2 regions of the Streptomyces sp. NPDC020898 genome follow, and region 2 is predicted to be linked to the other one. Evidence: riboswitches for the same ligand, from Rfam matches in the RefSeq annotation. Region 2 holds a riboswitch; the other holds the start of a gene.
What was found. A riboswitch is a leader RNA that binds a small molecule or an ion and turns the genes downstream of it on or off. The one in region 2 is predicted to bind cobalamin.
Positions count from the first base shown of each region.

Region 1: it holds a riboswitch for cobalamin, as region 2 does, so the genes downstream of both, ACH4TV_RS41610 (cobalamin biosynthesis protein) here and ACH4TV_RS04400 (FecCD family ABC transporter permease) in region 2, are expected to answer to the same signal.

Region 1 covers NZ_JBIRRV010000022.1:56,317-60,523, forward strand. The annotation lists gene ACH4TV_RS41605 (cobyric acid synthase) at 1-929, opposite strand, end outside; gene ACH4TV_RS41610 (cobalamin biosynthesis protein) at 971-1,918, opposite strand; cobalamin riboswitch at 2,016-2,159, opposite strand; gene ACH4TV_RS41615 (hypothetical protein) at 2,305-2,526, opposite strand; gene ACH4TV_RS41620 (anion permease) at 2,561-3,811, opposite strand; gene ACH4TV_RS41625 (lysozyme) at 3,979-4,207, opposite strand, start outside.
Region 2 covers NZ_JBIRRV010000001.1:982,018-986,224, forward strand. The annotation lists gene ACH4TV_RS04395 (acyltransferase family protein) at 1-1,346, opposite strand, end outside; cobalamin riboswitch at 1,522-1,665, shown strand; gene ACH4TV_RS04400 (FecCD family ABC transporter permease) at 1,755-2,831, shown strand; gene ACH4TV_RS04405 (ABC transporter ATP-binding protein) at 2,837-3,607, shown strand; gene ACH4TV_RS04410 (ABC transporter substrate-binding protein) at 3,620-4,207, shown strand, end outside.

The sequences.
Region 1 (4,207 bases), on a different contig from region 2:
CCCCGGGTCCCCGGAACGACGACGAGGTCGGCGTCGGCAAGTTCCTCCGGCCGGTCCACGAACCGCACCACGACGCCCGGTTCGGCGGCGAGCGCGTCGACGTCCGTGAAGTTGGACATGAGCGGCACCGCGCAGACGGCGACCCGCAGCACGTCCTCGCCGACGGGCGGCGCGACGACGGATTCCCGGACGGCCCCCCGCATCGACACCCGCAGCCCGTCCTCCTCGTCGATGCCGAGCCCGTGCCGGAAGGGCAGCACACCGTATGTCGGCCGTCCGGTGAGCCCGAGCAGCATGTCGAGCCCGGGCTCCAGCAACGACACATCACCGCGGAACTTGTTGACGAGGAACCCGGCCACAAGTGCCTGATCCTCGGGGGACAGCAGGGCGACGGTCCCGAAGAAGGAGGCGAAGACGCCACCCCGGTCGATGTCGCCGACTACAAGGACAGGCAGCCCGGCATTGCGGGCGATCCCCATGTTCACGATGTCGGTCCGCCGGAGATTGATCTCGGCGGGAGAACCGGCCCCCTCACAGATCACCGCGTCATACGTGCCCCGCAGTTCGGCGAGGCACTCCAGCACGGTCCCGAGAAGTTGCTGCTGCCGCCCCCCGTGATACCCACGCGCACTCAACTCGCCCACGGGTTTCCCCATCAGCACGACCTGACTGCTCTGCTCGCCCCCCGGCTTGAGCAGTACGGGATTCATGAGCACGGTGGGTTCCACCCGGCAGGCCTGCGCCTGCATGGCCTGCGCCCGCCCGATCTCGGCACCCTCCCGCGTCACGAACGAGTTGAGTGACATGTTCTGCGCCTTGAACGGTGCGACCTTGACCCCCTGCCGCACCAGCCACCGGCAGATCCCGGCGGTGACGACACTCTTGCCGGCATCGGAGGTGGTCCCGGCAACAAGCAGCCCCCCACCCACAGTCCTGCCACCGGCAGTTCCGCCACCCGCACTTCCGCCACTCACGATGTGGTCCGCCCCTTCGCGAGAAGCCGCCCGGCGACGCTGACGCCGAGCGCGAGCCAGGTGACGCGCCGGGACAGCCGTACGGCCCGTTCGATGTCGGGCACGCCGACGGCACGCCCGTACTCCCCGTTGAGCACGGGCCGATGCTCGACCCGCCCCGCGTACGACAACGTCCCGCCGAGCCGCACACCGAGCGCTCCCGCGAAGGAGGCCTCCACGGGCCCGGCGTTGGGGCTGGGGTGCTTGCGGGCATCGTCCCGCCAGGCCCGCACGGCGCCGCGTGGGTCGCCCCCCGCAACAGCGGCGAGTACGGCGGTGAGTCGGGCCCCGGGCCACCCCACGACATCGTCGAGCCGGGCGGACGCCCACCCGTACCGCCGGTAGTGGGCGGACTTGTGCCCGACCATGGCGTCCAGGGTGTTGACGGCCCGGAACCCGACCAGCCCGGGCACCCCGCCCAGGGCGCCCCACACCAGTGCGCCCACGACGGCGTCGGAGGTGTTCTCGGCGACGGACTCGACGACGGCCCGGGCGATCCCGTCGGCGTCGAGGGTCTGCGGATCGCGTCCGCAGAGGTGGGGCAGCCGAGTCCGGGCGCGGTCGAGGTCGCCGTCCGCGAGCGCGTACCCGATCGCCCGCGCCTCCCGGCCGAGGGAGGTACCGCCGACCACCGCCCAGGTGGCTGCGGCGGTGAGCGCGACGGAGGCGGGACGGGAGCGACGTACGGCACAACCGGCCGTGGCCGCAAGAGAGACGGCACCGCCGACACATACGGCGGTGTGCAGCGCGCCCCACCCGCGGTGGTCGCGCCAGAGCACTTGTTCGACGGCGTCGGCGGCCCGCCCGAACGCGGCGACCGGATGCCCGCGGCGAGGGTCGCCCAGGATCAGATCACCGAGAAGTCCGGCGGCGGCGCCGTACGCGAATACGCGATCGGCACGCATCGGCTCAGCCGGCCGCAGTGGCGGGAAGAGCCCTGGTCATGGACCTCGAACGGCAGCCGAACATGGCGAATTGTCCTCACTCAGGGTGTCCACGCCCTGGTTCGACGAGACCGGCGGCGAGAGTTCCTGGCTCCCGGGGATTCCTACCCCGGTGACAGTGGCGGGACCGCGCCGGATTCGCACCGGCTTCCTCTTCTGCCGCCGTACATGGCTCCGGCAGTCCACCACGGGCCCGGAACACCCGTCAACTTGCCGTTGACCTGGAAAGGAGGACTGTGCTGAGCCCCACACAAGGGAGCATCGGGTGGGCGGACAAACGCCCGCCCTGCCGGTAACCACCCACAGGGCGGCCGCCGTCAGGGCGGGCGACGAAGCCGGGTCGGCCCTCAGGCCACGATCAGATAGATCCCGTATCCGACGACCGCCGCGCAGGCCGCGAAGCACGCGTACGCGCCCGTGACCGCGAGCCCCGCCGTGCCTCCCTGCGCCACCGCCCGCTCGCGTCGCGAGAGCCCGACGATGCCGAGGGTGAACACGCCCACCATCGCCACGGTGATGACGAGACTGACGCCGAAGACGGAGCCGAGGGCTGCCCAGTCGATCTTCATGTTGCTTCCTTCTTGGTCGAACGGGGTCTCGGACTCAGAGGGCCGTCGCCGACGGCGTCGCCGCGACCTCGGCCGGGGCGGGGATGGTGGCCGTGAGGTCGTCGGTCACGGTGCCCGCGGGGGGCGGGGTGACCGCGGCGATGGCCGTCGTCACGATGCCCGCCGGTTCTCCGGCCTCGCCCTCGACGTCGTTGACGTTCGTGTGGTCGATCACCTCGCGCCGCGAGACGACCCAGATCGCCGCGCTGGAGCCGATCAGGAAGACCGCGACCAGTGCCGTGCCCCAGTCCCCGAACCCGGTGACCCATTCCGCCACGGCGCCGACCAGTGCCGCCGCCGGCAGCGTCAGTCCCCACGCCACGAACATCCGGGTCGCCGTCGACCAGCGGACCACGCCGCCCTTGCGGCCGAGGCCCGCGCCCATCACCGAACCCGACACCGAGTGCGTCGTGGAGAGGGAGAAGCCGAGGTGGGAGGAGGCCAGGATGACCGTCGCCGCGCTGGTCTGGGCCGCGAAGCCCTGCTGCGGCTGGAGATCGGTCAGGCCCTTGCCCATCGTGCGGATGATGCGCCAGCCGCCCAGGTACGTGCCGAGCGCGATGGCCAGGCCCGCGGAGAGGATGACCCACACCGGCGGGTCGGAGTCGGGGGCGACAGCGCCGCCCGAGACGAGGGCGAGGGTGATGATGCCCATCGTCTTCTGTGCATCGTTCGTGCCGTGGGCCAGCGACACCAGGCCCGCGGAGGCGATCTGGCCGACCCGGAAGCCCTTCTCCGCCGCCTTGCCCTCGGCCCGCTGGGCGGCGAGCCGGTACGACAGTCTCGTCGCCAGCATCGCGGCGATGCCCGCCACGATCGGGGCGGCGATGGCCGGGATCAGCACCTTCGTCACCAGCACGTCGCCGTGGACGGCGCCCGCGCCCGCCGAGGCGATGGTCGCGCCGATCAGGCCGCCCATGAGGGCGTGCGAGGAACTGGAGGGAAGCCCGACCAGCCAGGTCAGCAGATTCCAGAGGATCGCGCCGACCAACGCGGCGAAGATCACCTCGGGACGGATACCGCTCTCGTCGACAAGGCCCTTGGAGATCGTGTTGGCGACCTCCACGGAGAGGAAGGCGCCCACGAGGTTGAGGACGGCCGACATGGCCACCGCAACCTTGGGCTTCAGAGCGCCGGTCGAGATGGTGGTGGCCATCGCGTTGGCGGTGTCGTGGAAACCGTTCGTGAAATCGAACGCGAGCGCGGTGACGACCACGATCGCGAGGATCAGCGAGAAGCTTTCCATTTACCCAGATTTCTTCGGGACGTCAGTGCCTGCTGGACCGTAAGCAACCTGGATGAACGGAAGGTGAACTGGCGGGGGATACGCGATGACTTGAAATGAGGCGTCGCCCCGCCGGATGTGCCGGACGGGCGACTCCCCCTTCGACCGGTCTCCCGCTCCCCCTTCGCCTACCCCTTCGCGAACTGCCTGAGCTGGGCCAATGACCCGTTGAAGAGATTCTGGTCACCCGGGAGCGTGCCGCTGTTGTCGTACTGCCAGAACGTCCAGAATTTCCAGCCACCGGACGGCAGCGCCCCCGCGTCGGCCGCGTTGTAGCGAGCCAGCCACAGAGAGTGTTTCGAGGTGAAGACACTGCTGCTGTTCGTGCACGTGTTCCACCAGTGGGCGGTCGTGTAG
Region 2 (4,207 bases):
TTGATCTCGGTGAGGGGTGGGGCGAGGTTGCTGGGCAGGCTCCTGGGGGACTCCTCCAGGAGCTGGCGCAGTCGCAGGGCCGGGTTCGGGGCCGTCGTCATCTCCTGCCTCAACTGGGCTGCGGGGCGGCCCGAGTCGAGCGGCGGCGGGAACGCGTACGCCGTTACGGCGATCATCGCCGCGACCGCCGACAGGGCCACCCCGAGCCGCAGAGCGCGCGCGGGGCGGCCACGGAAGGTGGGGTGGAACCGTACGGGGTTCTCCACCAGGCGCAGGGTCGCCCAGGCCAGGAGTAGGGCGATCGCGCAGAGCAGGAGGGCCAGCCGGACGCTGGTGGTCTCGGGGAGTCTGCCGAGTGCCACGGGGCCTATGAGCAGCAGCGGCCAGTGCCACAGGTACCAGCCGTACGACAGGCCGCCCAGCCGGACCAACGGGCGCCGGGACAGGACCAGTTGAGCGCCGTACGGGGAAGGGGCGCAGCCGCCGGCCAGGACGAGGACCGACCCGAGCACCGGCAGGAGCGCGTGATAGCCGGGGAACGGGGTGTCGTTGCCGTACAACACCGCTGAGAGCAAGATGCAGATCAGGCCCGTCCAGCTCATCGGTGCCGCCAACCGGGCGGGCAGCCTGCGCAGTTGGGCGGCGTACAGGGCCAGGAGGGCGCCGGCGCCCAGCTCCCAGAACCGTGTGTGCGAACCGAAGTACGCCCAGGACGGGACGTCCTGCGTCACGGCGACGCTCAGCCCGAACGACAGCAGGCAGAGCACCACAAGCGGCACCGCCAGCAGACCGCGCCCGCCTCCGCCTCCGTGCCCGCGTCCGCGTGCGCGTCCGATCGGGCGTACGAGCCGCCAACTGAGCAGGAGCAGCAGCGGCCACAGCAGGTAGAACTGCTCCTCCACCGCCAGCGACCAGAAGTGCTGGAAGGGGGACGGCGGGCTCCCCTCGGCCAGATAGTCCGTGCCGCCCGCGGCCAGCCGGAAGTTCACCACGTAGAGCGCGCTGCTCAGCGCGTCACCGGCGTACTCCTCGAAGCGGACTTTCGACAGGAACACCCAGGAAGCAACGAGGGTGGCCACGATGACGAGCGTCGACGCGGGGAGGAGGCGGAGGGCTCGGCGGGCGTAGAACCTGCGGATCGACATCCCGTCCGTGGTGGACAGTTCGCGCAGGAGTAACGAGGTGATGAGGAAACCGGAGATGACGAAGAAGACGTCGACGCCGACATAGCCGCCGGTGAACCCCCTGACCCCGGCGTGACTGAGGACGACTAGCGACACGGCCACGGCCCGCAGCCCCTGGATGTCGAGCCGCAGCACGGGGCTCGCGTTCGGTTCCGGATGCATGGGTTCCGGATGCCCGGGTTCCTGCCGCTGCGGTCGTGTCTTCACGCTCATCACAGACGGTCGGCCCGCTCGAACGGTTGTGGCACTCACCATCCGGTCACCAGATATTTTCCGGCGGTCCGCGTGCGCACCGTCCGTGCCCGGGAAGGCCGCCCGAGTGAAATGACCCGTCCGGCACGTTTGCTACGCTCACCGCGCCTCCCGTGGGGGAAGTCCGGTGAGAGTCCGGCGCTGACCCGCAACGGTATGCACGTCCCGGTCCGGTCCTCCGGATCCGGGTGTGCGAGCCCGATCACCCGCGGTGGCACTGCGAACCCCGATGACTGCTCGCCGCGGACTGCGAGAAGGGAACGTACGGCGGGCTCCCCCGCCGTGCCGCCCGGCTTTCCCGCCGGGCCCCTCCTGGTGATGACGAGGCGGCCCGAGGCGAAGGAACCACCCGCCGTGCGCCGAATACCCGTCGTGCCACTCGCCGTGGGGCTTCTCCTGCTGCTCGCCGTCTCCCTGCTGTGCGGGGTCGGGCTCGGGGCGTCCGGGATCGGCTGGGGGCAGGTGTTCCGGTTCCTGTGGGGCGGGATCAGCGGCGGGACCATCCGTGCCGATGAGCTCGCCGCGTACACCATCGTCTGGGAGCTGCGGCTGCCCCGGGTGGTGCTGGCCGCCGTCGTCGGGGGCGGGCTCGCGGCCGTCGGGGTGGCCGTGCAGGCCATGGTGCGCAACGCGCTCGCCGATCCGTTCGTGCTGGGGATCTCCTCCGGTGCGGCGGTCGGGGCCAACGCCGTGATCCTGCTGGGGGCGTTCGCCGGGCTCGGGGTGTGGGCGCTGTCCGTGTCCGCCTTCGTCTCCGCGCTCGCCGCGATGGTCCTCGTGTACGCCGTTGCCCGGTCGGCCGCTCATGGGCTGACGCCGCTGCGGCTGATCCTCACGGGTACGGCACTGGCGTACGGCTTCCAGGCCGTGACCACCGTGATGGTGTTCGGGGCCGCCCGGGGTGAGGCGGCCCGCTCGGCGATGATGTGGCTGCTCGGGAGTCTGGGCGGGGCGACCTGGGCGCAGGTGCCGATCGCCGCCGTGACCGTCGTCGCCGGGTGGGCGTGGCTCGCCCGGCGGGCCGAGTCGCTCAACGCGCTCGCCATGGGCGACGAGACGGCTTCCGCCCTCGGGGTCCAACCCTCCCGGCTGCGGCGGGAGTTGTTCCTCGTGACCGCCGCCGTGACCGGCACCGTCGTCGCCGTGAGCGGGGCCATCGGCTTCGTCGGGCTCATGGTCCCGCATGTCGTACGGATGCTCGTGGGCGCCGATCACCGGCGGGTGCTGGCCGTCGCGCCGATCGTCGGGGCCGTGCTGCTGGTGTGGGCCGACCTCCTGTCCCGGCTGCTTCTCGCACCGGCCGAACTGCCCGTCGGGGTGATCACCGCCGTGGTCGGCGTACCGGCGTTCCTGCTGCTGATGCGGCGCGGCGGCTACGCGTTCGGGGGGCGGTGAACGCGATGCGGCTCGACGTGGAGGGGGTGTCGGTCGACGCGGGGGCCGTTCGGCTCGTCGACGACATCCGGATGACGGTGGCCGGCGGCACCTTCGTGGGGCTCGTCGGGCCCAACGGGAGTGGGAAGTCCACCCTGTTGCGGTGCGTGTACCGGGCGCTGCGGCCTGCGGCGGGGGCTGTCCTCCTCGACGGGAGTGACGTGCACGGCATGGAACCCCGGGCCGCCGCCCGGGTGCTCGCCGCGCTGCCCCAGGAGTCGTCCGCCGAGTTCGACTTCACCGTCGGCGAGGTGGTCGGCATGGGCCGGCTGCCCCACGCGGGGCGTACGGCGGCCGGGGACCGGGAGATCTGCGGCGCCGCCATGGAACGCACGGGCGTCGCCCACCTCGCCGACCGCGGGTTCCTCGCCCTCTCCGGCGGCGAGAAGCAACGCGTCCTCATCGCACGGGCGTTGGCCCAGCAGCCCCGCGTCCTCGTCCTCGACGAACCCACCAACCACCTCGACATCGCCCACCAGTTGGACGTCCTGTCCCTGGTCCGCTCCAGCGGCCTGACCGTCCTGGCCGCCCTGCACGACCTCAACCTCGCCGCCGCGCACTGCGATCTGCTGTACGTCATCGCCGGGGGCCGGGTCGTCGCGTCGGGCCCACCGCACGATGTGCTCCAACCCGGGCTGCTGGCCGAGGTGTTCGGGGTCCGCGCCCATCCCGTACGGCATCCGGAGACGGGCGCCGTACAGCTGCTCTTCGATCTGCTTCCCACGTCGTCCTCTTAAGGAACTGCCCGTATGCGCAAGCCAGTTGTCGCCGCCGTGCTCCTGTCCGTCCTCGTCACCGGGTGCGGTGTCGACGTCGAGCCGGCGGCGAAGGCCGCGTCGCCCTCCGTCACCCTCACCAACTGCGGCCAGAAGGTGACGTACGACAAGGTTCCCGAGCGGGTCGTCACGAACGACGTCGGGATCACCGAGCTGATGTTCGCGCTCGGCCTGGAAGACCGGATGGCCGGGTTCGCCATGCCCGACGACAAGGGTGACCTGACCGGCGTGCCCTGGAAGGACGGCTACGAGAAGGTGAAGTGGCTGTCCAAGCAGCAGCTCACCAAGGAGAACGTCCTCGACGCCCGCGGCGACTGGGTCTTCGCCGGCTGGAACTACGGCTTCCGCGACGACAACGGCTTCACCCCGGCCGCGTTGAAGAAGCTCGGCATCCCCACGTACATCCTCACCGAGTCCTGCCGCAACGGCCGCACCAAGACCTCGCGGGGCATCATGCCGCCCCTGGACGCCCTCTACACCGACCTCACCAACCTCGGAAAGCTCTTCGGCGTCGAGCAGCGCGCGGCCACCCTGATCGCCGGCTTCAAGAAGCAGGTCGCC